DNA from 2 places in the Shinella sedimenti genome. Region 1 is predicted to be linked to the other one. Evidence: predicted binding sites of a transcription regulator. Region 1 holds the regulator's gene; the other holds the start of a gene.
What was found. The regulator PhoB, encoded in region 1, activates phosphate uptake and scavenging genes when phosphate is short. The targets are predictions, from matches to a motif close to TGTCATNNANCTGTCAT.
Positions count from the first base shown of each region.

Region 1 (4,263 bases):
GTAGAAGGACCGGTCATATGAACATGATGTCAGAAGCAGCAGTCGAGAAAGCCCTGGACAGACAAATGAACGACATTTCCTACAAGATGATCGGCAAGGACGTTTCGGTCTATTACGGCGAGAAGCGCGCCCTCTACGACGTGAACCTCAACGTCCGCGAAAACACCGTTACCGCGCTCATCGGCCCTTCGGGTTGCGGCAAGTCGACGTTCCTGCGCACGCTCAACCGCATGAACGACACGATCGACGGCTGCCGCGTGACCGGCCGCATCACGCTCGACAGCGACGATATCTATGATCCGAACATCGACGTCGTGGAACTGCGCGCCCGCGTCGGCATGGTGTTCCAGAAGCCGAACCCGTTTCCTAAGTCGATCTACGAGAACGTTGCCTATGGTCCGCGCATCCATGGCCTCGCCAAGGCGAAGGCCGACATGGACGCCATTGTCGAGCAGAGCCTGCAGAAGGCCGGCCTGTGGAACGAGGTGAAGGATCGCCTGCACGAAGGCGGCACGGGCCTCTCCGGTGGTCAGCAGCAGCGCCTGTGCATCGCCCGCGCCGTCGCCGTCAGCCCGGAAGTCATCCTGATGGACGAGCCCTGCTCGGCGCTCGACCCGATCGCCACCGCCAAGGTCGAGGAACTGATCCACGAGCTGCGCACCAATTTCACGATCGTCATCGTGACGCACTCCATGCAGCAGGCGGCCCGCGTGTCGCAGCGCACCGCCATGTTCCACCTCGGCAACCTCGTCGAGGAGAACGACACCGACAAGATGTTCACCAACCCGGATGACCAGCGCACGCAGGACTACATCATGGGCCGCTTCGGCTGACGTTTTCGTCGCCTTAGCCCCTGAAACCCGCGTGTATTAAGGACAGAACGATGTCATCGACCCATATTGTCTCGATTTACGACGAAGAACTGAAATATCTCTCCCGCCGCATTTCCGAAATGGGCGGCACGGCCGAGCAGATGGTGGCGGATTCGGTCCGCGCCCTTGTTTCCGCCGATGCGGCGCTGGCCCAGAAGGTCATTTCCGAGGACGTGATCCTCGACAATGCCGAACGCCAGATCAACGAGAAGGCGATCGTCACCATCGCCAAGCGCCAGCCGATGGCGGCGGACCTGCGCGAAATCATGGGCACGATCCGCATTGCCGCGGAGCTGGAGCGCGTCGGCGATCTCGGCAAGAACACTGCCAAGCGCGTGATTGCCGTGCAGAGCTCGGGCATGCCGCGCAAGCTTGCCCGCGGTCTCGAGCATCTGGCCGAACTGGCGCTGATGCAGCTCAAGGAAGTACTCGATGTCTTCGCCACCCGTTCGGTGGACAAGGCCAAGGCCATCCGTGAGCGCGACGACGAGATCGATGCGATCTACACCTCGCTGTTCCGCGAACTCCTGACCTACATGATGGAAGACCCGCGCAACATCACGCCCTGCACCCATCTCCTGTTCTGCGCCAAGAACATCGAGCGCATCGGCGACCATGCGACCAACATTGCCGAAACCATTTATTACATGGCGACCGGCTCCCAGCCCGAGGGCGAGCGCCCGAAGGACGACACCTCGACATCCGTCGTCACGGCCGATGTCTCCGAAGCTTCCGAGTAAACTGGATAGGGTTCTCTACATGGTGCCCAGAATAGCCGTCGTGGAAGATGAGGAGGCGCTGAGCGTCCTCCTGCGTTACAATCTCGAGGCGGAAGGTTTCGAGGTGGATACGATCCTGTCCGGCGACGAGGCGGAGATGCGCTTGCAGGAGCGCATGCCCGATCTTCTCATCCTTGACTGGATGCTGCCTGGTGTTTCCGGCATCGAGCTGTGCCGGCGCCTGCGCCAGCGGCCGGAAACTGAGCGCCTGCCGATCATCATGCTGACGGCGCGCGGCGAGGAGAGCGAACGCGTGCGTGGCCTGGCCACGGGTGCGGATGACTATGTGGTCAAGCCCTTCTCCACGCCGGAACTCGTCGCCCGTGTGCGGGCAATGCTGCGCCGTGCCAAGCCGGAAGTCGTGTCCACGGTGCTGCGCTGCGGGGATATCGAACTCGATCGCGAGACGCATCGCGTTCATCGCCGCACGCGTGAAGTGCGCCTCGGCCCGACGGAGTTCCGCCTCCTGGAATTCCTGATGACCTCGCCCGGCCGCGTCTTCTCACGCTCGCAGCTTCTCGACGGTGTCTGGGGGCATGACATTTATGTCGACGAGCGCACGGTCGACGTGCATGTCGGCCGTCTGCGCAAGGCGCTCAACTTCGCCAACATGCAGGATGTCATCCGCACGGTCCGCGGCGCCGGCTATTCGCTGGAAACCTGAGCGAACGCAATTCCTCCCGAGGACGGAAATGGGCCCTTCGGGGCCTGTTTGCGTCTCGGCGTGCCACTTGCCGCACAAACGAAAACGGAGCCTTCCGGCCCCGTTTCTATTCTTCTGTCGCTAATGTCACCGCGCGCGGCGGCGCTCGGCCGAAGGCTGGTAGGCGAGGCGTTGGTGATAGGTGCAGTACGGCGAGTTGTCAGGGGATTCGCAGCCGCAGAAATGGAAGTCGTCGTTCAGCGGATCGCCGATCGGCCACTTGCAGGTGCGCTCGGTGAGCTGCGTCAGTTCCAGCTTGCGCGACATCGGTACCACGACGTTCTTGCCGCTGATGACGACGGGCAGGTTCTCGGTCTCTACGTCGAAATCGGTGTCGACTTCGTCCTTGGTGAGCGCATTGCCCACCGGCCGGCTGACCGGGCGGGGGGCGTTGGCCGGGCGCGCTGCGAAGTTCGAGGGGCGCGGGGTGGTCGCCGCCGGGCGCTTCGGACGGGCCGAAGCCGGCGTGCCGCCAGCCTTGGCGCGGCCCGGTAGGTTAAGCCGGTGCACCTTGCCGATGACGGCGTTGCGGCTCACGCCGCCGAGCTGCGCAGCGATCTGGCTGGCGCTGAGGCCCTCGCTCCAGAGCTTCTTGAGTTTCTCGACCCGCTCGTCTGTCCAGTTCATGCTCTCGTCTCCGTTCGGCGCTCGCTATGCGGGAATCCCTCATCGCGCCACGAACGAATTCGCAGCCTGAGCGCCCTAACTCTGGTGGTGACTAGTTCCGCCGCATGCAGTCTAGTAATTGGCCCTTAACCTAGAGTCCGGGGGACTCTGTGACAAGAGTCGGGGGAATCGGGGCGAATCGATTTCGGAGTTTTCCCCAACTTGCTGGTAGGGTGTGACTCGATAGCGACACTGTCCATGGATGCCGTGAATCCTCACCCTGCGGGAGGTTCAGTGCGATTTGGAGCTATGCATTTTATTGACATCACGACATGAAATGCAGATAGTGCAGCATGCCGCCGCAAGGCGGCTTTTGATTTTTCTGGCAATCGGAAAGTCAAGCCCCTGAATTTCTTTTCCGCATCCCTTTTGGAGGATACGCGCCATGGCCGATGCCGCGCCGCTCTATGAAACCTATATGCGTGCGCCGCTCCGGTTCACGCACGGGGAGGGCGTCTGGCTGGTCGACGAGAAGGGCGACCGATATCTCGATTTCGCCGCCGGCGTGGCCGTCAGCTCGCTTGGGCATGGTCATCCCCATCTCGTTTCCGCGCTGAAGGAGCAGGCCGACAAGGTCTGGCACCTCTCCAACCTCTATGAGGTTCCGGGTCAGGAAAGCCTCGGCCGGCGGCTGACGGACGCAACCTTCGCGGAAAAGGTGTTCTTCACCAATTCGGGTGCGGAAGCGCTGGAATGCGCGATCAAGACCGCGCGCCGCTACCATTTCGCCAAGGGGCATCCCGGCAAATACCACATCATCACCTTCGAAGGCGCGTTTCATGGCCGCACGATCGCGACCATCGCCGCGGGCGGACAGGAAAAGTACATCGAGGGCTTCGGCCCCAAGGCGGCGGGCTTCCTGAAGGTTCCCTTCGGCGATATCGCCGCCGTAAAGGACGCGATCACCGAGGAAACCGCCGCAATCCTGATCGAGCCCGTTCAGGGCGAGGGCGGCCTCAGGCCGGTGCCGAAGGAGTTCATGCAGGAGCTGCGCCAGCTCTGCGACGAATACGGCCTGCTGCTCATCCTCGATGAGGTGCAGACGGGCGTTGGCCGCACGGGCCGCTTCTTCGCCTATGAGCATTCCGGCGTTGCGCCCGATATCATGGCAATCGCCAAGGGCATTGGCGGCGGTTTCCCGCTCGGTGCGTGCCTTGCGACGGCCGAAGCGGCATCCGGCATGGTGGCCGGCACGCACGGCTCCACCTATGGCGGCAATCCGCTCGCCATGGCCGTCGGCAAT
Region 1 covers NZ_JAKVIN010000003.1:327,032-331,294, forward strand. Annotated here, with positions in the region: gene pstA (phosphate ABC transporter permease PstA) at 1-4, shown strand, start outside; gene pstB (phosphate ABC transporter ATP-binding protein PstB) at 18-833, shown strand; gene phoU (phosphate signaling complex protein PhoU) at 884-1,612, shown strand; gene phoB (phosphate regulon transcriptional regulator PhoB) at 1,632-2,315, shown strand; gene MKI86_RS08990 (GcrA family cell cycle regulator) at 2,442-2,981, opposite strand; gene MKI86_RS08995 (aspartate aminotransferase family protein) at 3,406-4,263, shown strand, end outside.

Region 2 (4,263 bases), on a different contig from region 1:
AGTCATCCGGTCGAGATCGCGCACGATGAACGTCATATGGGAAAGGCCTTCGATCATTCCGCCGCCTCCGCGAGGTCATCGGCATTGCCGGCCAGCCTCTCCTCGTATTCACGCCGCATGCGGCGCACGAGGGCGAGTTCGGCCTGGAAATCCACATAATGGGGAAGCTTCAGGTGCTCGACGAAACCGGTTGCCTGGACATTGTCCGAATGGGAGATGACGAACTCCTCGTCCTGCGCCGGCGCCACGATATCCTCGCCGAATTCGTCCGCGCGCAAGGCGCGGTCGACCAATGACATGGCCATGGCCTTGCGTTCGCTCTGGCCGAACACGAGTCCGTAGCCGCGCGTGAACTGCGGCGGGGTCTTCGTCGAACCCTTGAACTGCGCGATCATCTGGCATTCGGTGATCTGGATGCGGCCGAGCGACACGGCAAATCCCAGCTCCGGCATGTCGATCTCCACTTCGACCTCGCCGATGCGCACTTCCCCGACAAACGGATGGGTGCGGGCGTAGCCGCGCTGGGTGGAATAGCCGAGCGCCAGCAGAAACCCCTCGTCGCCCCTGGCCAGCGCCTGCAGGCGCAGGTCCCGGGCCATCGGGAATTCCAGCGGCTCGCGCGTGATATCGCCGGGTACATGGCCATCCGGCAGGCTGCCGTCATCCTCGACAAGGCCTTCGCCGGCGAGAATGTCCGACACGCGCATGACCGGTTCACGACTTTCCTCGCGTTCCAGCGGCGCATCGACATCGGCATCCGTCAGCAGGGAGGGGTCGAGAAGACGGTGCGTGTAGTCGAAGGTCGGGCCCAGAAGCTGGCCGCCGGGCAGGTCCTTGTAGGTGGCGGAAACACGGCGTTCGATCGCCATCTCGGCCGTATCGACAGGCTTGGAATAGCCGAAGCGCGGCAAGGTCGTGCGGTAGGCGCGCAGGATGAAGATCGCCTCGATCATGTCGCCACGTGCCTGCCGGATGGCGAGAGCTGCAAGTGCCCGGTCGTAAAGCGACGCTTCGGCCATCACCCGGTCCACTGCAAGGCCGAGCTGCGCGACGATCTGCTCTATACCGATCGCCGGCAGCGAGCGGTCGCCACGGCGTCGGTCGGCTAGAAGCCGGTGGGCGTTGGCGATGGCGGCTTCACCGCCCTTGACGGCAACATACATCGGTCAGCCCTCCTTGATGTGCAGAACGGTGGTGCGCGGCAGGCAAAGGACCCTGCTGCCGGCAACGAGGATCATGTCCACGCCGCGGGGAAAATTCTGCCCGTTCTCAAGCCAGAATTGCGCAAACATGTCCGGCAGGCCGACCGGCGCGATGTGCTCTTGCGTGCGGATACCCGGCCCGGTCATGGCTAACGACCGCCCGCCTTCGAAGGCCTCAATCTCGACAATGAGCGTCGTCGAACGATCCGGATATTCCTGCGTGCCCTGCGCGAAGAGGCAGAGGCTCGGCAGGATCCCGCCCTTCTCGACGAAGGCGAATCGGGCGTTCTGTCGCTCGGCGGTAGGGATTGCGCCAGTGTGGAAGGCAAGCCATCCTGGCAAGGCGGAGGTGGCAAGCGCCGGGGTCAACCACACGTCCGTATCGTGGTCGCACAGCGTGAGCGCAACGGCGCCGGCCGCCGGAGAGAGCGGCGGGGGCGGAGCGACATCGACGGCAATATCACCGACCGTGCCCGGACGGGCCATACAGTCCATCACCGTGCGAAAGACGGCCTGCGCCGCGAAAACCGGCTCCGGGAACCCTCCGGAAAAAGTGCGTGTATCGAGTGTCATCAGTCCTCTCCGCGAACCATGGTGAAGAAGTCGACGCGGGTGGCGGCCGCCTGGCGGGTCTTCGCGGCGTCTTCAGCGACGACACGTGCAGCTATGGCCGCAAGAAGCATCTCGACTTCCGTTTTGCGGTCCGGCTGCTGGAAAAGCGCGTCGAAGATCGCCGCAAGCCGAGCCTTCGCCCCATCCGTGCCCAGCGTCTGGCCGTGACCAACCGTTCCGTCATCAAGACGAATACTGGCGCGACTGACCGTAGCCTCACCGAGATTGAACGGCGCGCCACCACCGCCAATCCGCCCGCGCACCATCACGAGGCCCGTTTCGGGGCCGCGCACCGGCTGCACGTCGGGCTTGTCACCAAGGGCATCGAAGGCGGACTGCAACTCCGTCCGGCTTGCCTTTGAAAGAAGCCCGATCGCTCTCTGCCGCTCGGTATTCGCAGCCTTCACGCCGGCCTCCGCAGATTTTTCAACTGCCGCCATTGCCTTACTCCTACATGTCTATTAATCTAGACAACTGCACATCTAATTCTTGTCTTAAACGGCAGGAATGACAAGGGTGTGACAAATCTTTCATACGGGGGCGAAATGGTGGAACGACAAACTGGCGTTGCGCTCTGGCGGCAGATCGCAGACCGGATGCGCCTTGCAATCAACAATGGCGATTTCGACGAGACCGGCATGATGCCGCCGGAAACGGTTCTTGCCGCCCGGTTTGGCGTCAACCGCCACACGGTGCGCAGCGCCATGGCAACGCTTGCCGATGAGGGTATCGTGCGCGCCATGCAGGGCGTCGGTACCCGTATCGAACGACGTGACAGGTTGAGCTTTCCAATCTCTCGGAGAACGCGGTTCTCGCAGGGTCTGGGAAACCAGGCGCGTGATATCGAAGGTCGGATGCTGGAGGCAGACACAGACGTTGCGCCCGCTGTCGTCGCGCAGGCATTGGGATTGGCGGCAGGAACGCCGTGTGTGCGAATTGAAACCGTCAACAGTGCCGACAAGCGCCCCATATCGCGTGCAACGCATTATTTCCCTGCGGAACGGTTTGCCGAGATGGCCGAAGCTTACGAGAGGACGCGATCGATTACCGCAGCGTTTCGCGAACTCGACGTTTCCGACTATGTGCGCCGGTCGACGGAGATCTCCGCAATCCACGCCGAAGGAGACGACATGCGCCACCTGAAACTCTCGCCTGGAGCGATCATCCTTGTGGCGACGGCCATCAACACCGATCTCACGGGTATCCCGATTCAATATTCGCGCACACGGTTTGCCGCGGACCGCGTCAAGCTGACGGTGGAGCCAGAAAATGACGGTATCGGTGACCCAGGCTAATCCGCATAGGTCACCGACCGTCACGTTTTAATTAATTACAGGATCAGTTCTTAATTAATTACAGGATCAGTTCGCAGTGCCGTCGGGAGTCACGCGCTGGCTCTCGCCGCCCGTGCCGGACTGTGGCGTGGGATCGCGATCCGTCGGAACGGTCTGGCTGTCGATCGCTCCATCCGGTGTGGCTTGGCCGGTACCCGTTGACGTGCCGGTGGTCGATGTGGCCTGACCGCTATCCGCTGGGTCAGAGGGAGCTATACGGTTGCCCCAGAGCTCGACCACGCCCCAGACAAGAAATGCGAGCACGAGGCTGACGCCGAGCACCTTCAGAATGGGAACGCCGGGGCCACCCTGCCTCGTCTCGCGAGCCGCATATTCCTTTCGGACGGGCTCGTGGGTACGGGTGATCGGATCGCCGCGTTCGTCTTTCTGATGGGCCATGGTCAGCACTCCCTGCATTTGATGTCAGGGAGGGAACTTCTCATCCGCATGAAAGTTCCGAGCGTCAGGCTTCGGCGGGTCCATCCAGCCCGAGCGCGTCGATCAATCGGCGCTGCCTGAGCAGGAGCGCGGTGAGCGCGACCACGTCACCACGGGTCGGCTGGTGCGTCATGCTTTCCTGCACCGCCTCGACGATGGCCTCCAGCGTATCAGTGATCTCGCGCGAGACATCGTGCAACTCAACGAAACGCGGGTCTGACGCAGCCGCCGCAAGTGTGGCGACCGAGACGCGCCCGATGCCATGCGGCACCTTTGCCCCTGCATCGGTGTAACCTTCCGGCAGGTCTCCCTTGAGGTTGCTCACGCGTCGCTTGACGATGACGTCCATGATCTGGTCGACGGCCTGACAGGCACCCGCCACTCGGGAGGGATGATCGGTGTCGGCGGCCGCATGCGGCAGAAGCTCAAGCTTGCCCGGATGCCGCTCCGCGACCTTGAGATAGGGCAGCATGGGCCCGCTCAGGACGCCGCTCGCCGCGTTCTTGAAAAGATCGGCATCGATTGCGGCATGGCGCACCCGGCCGGAAGCCAATGCCTTGTCCAGCGCGGCGGTGTCCACAACCTCGCCTCGATCGTAATTGACGAGCACGGCGCCGCTGTTCATCGCTGAAAGCACGGCCTCGCCTACAAGCCCGGCATTGGCGTAGCGGCGGGTC
Region 2 covers NZ_JAKVIN010000007.1:340,914-345,176, forward strand. Annotated here, with positions in the region: gene fosX (FosX/FosE/FosI family fosfomycin resistance hydrolase) at 1-57, opposite strand, end outside; gene MKI86_RS17915 (carbon-phosphorus lyase complex subunit) at 54-1,163, opposite strand; gene phnH (phosphonate C-P lyase system protein PhnH) at 1,167-1,775, opposite strand; gene phnG (phosphonate C-P lyase system protein PhnG) at 1,775-2,254, opposite strand; gene phnF (phosphonate metabolism transcriptional regulator PhnF) at 2,360-3,109, shown strand; gene MKI86_RS17935 (hypothetical protein) at 3,176-3,547, opposite strand; partial or broken gene MKI86_RS17940 (NAD(P)-dependent oxidoreductase) at 3,612-4,263, opposite strand, start outside.
Region 2: the regulator PhoB is predicted to act here: its motif matches at 2,322-2,338, upstream of phnF (phosphonate metabolism transcriptional regulator PhnF).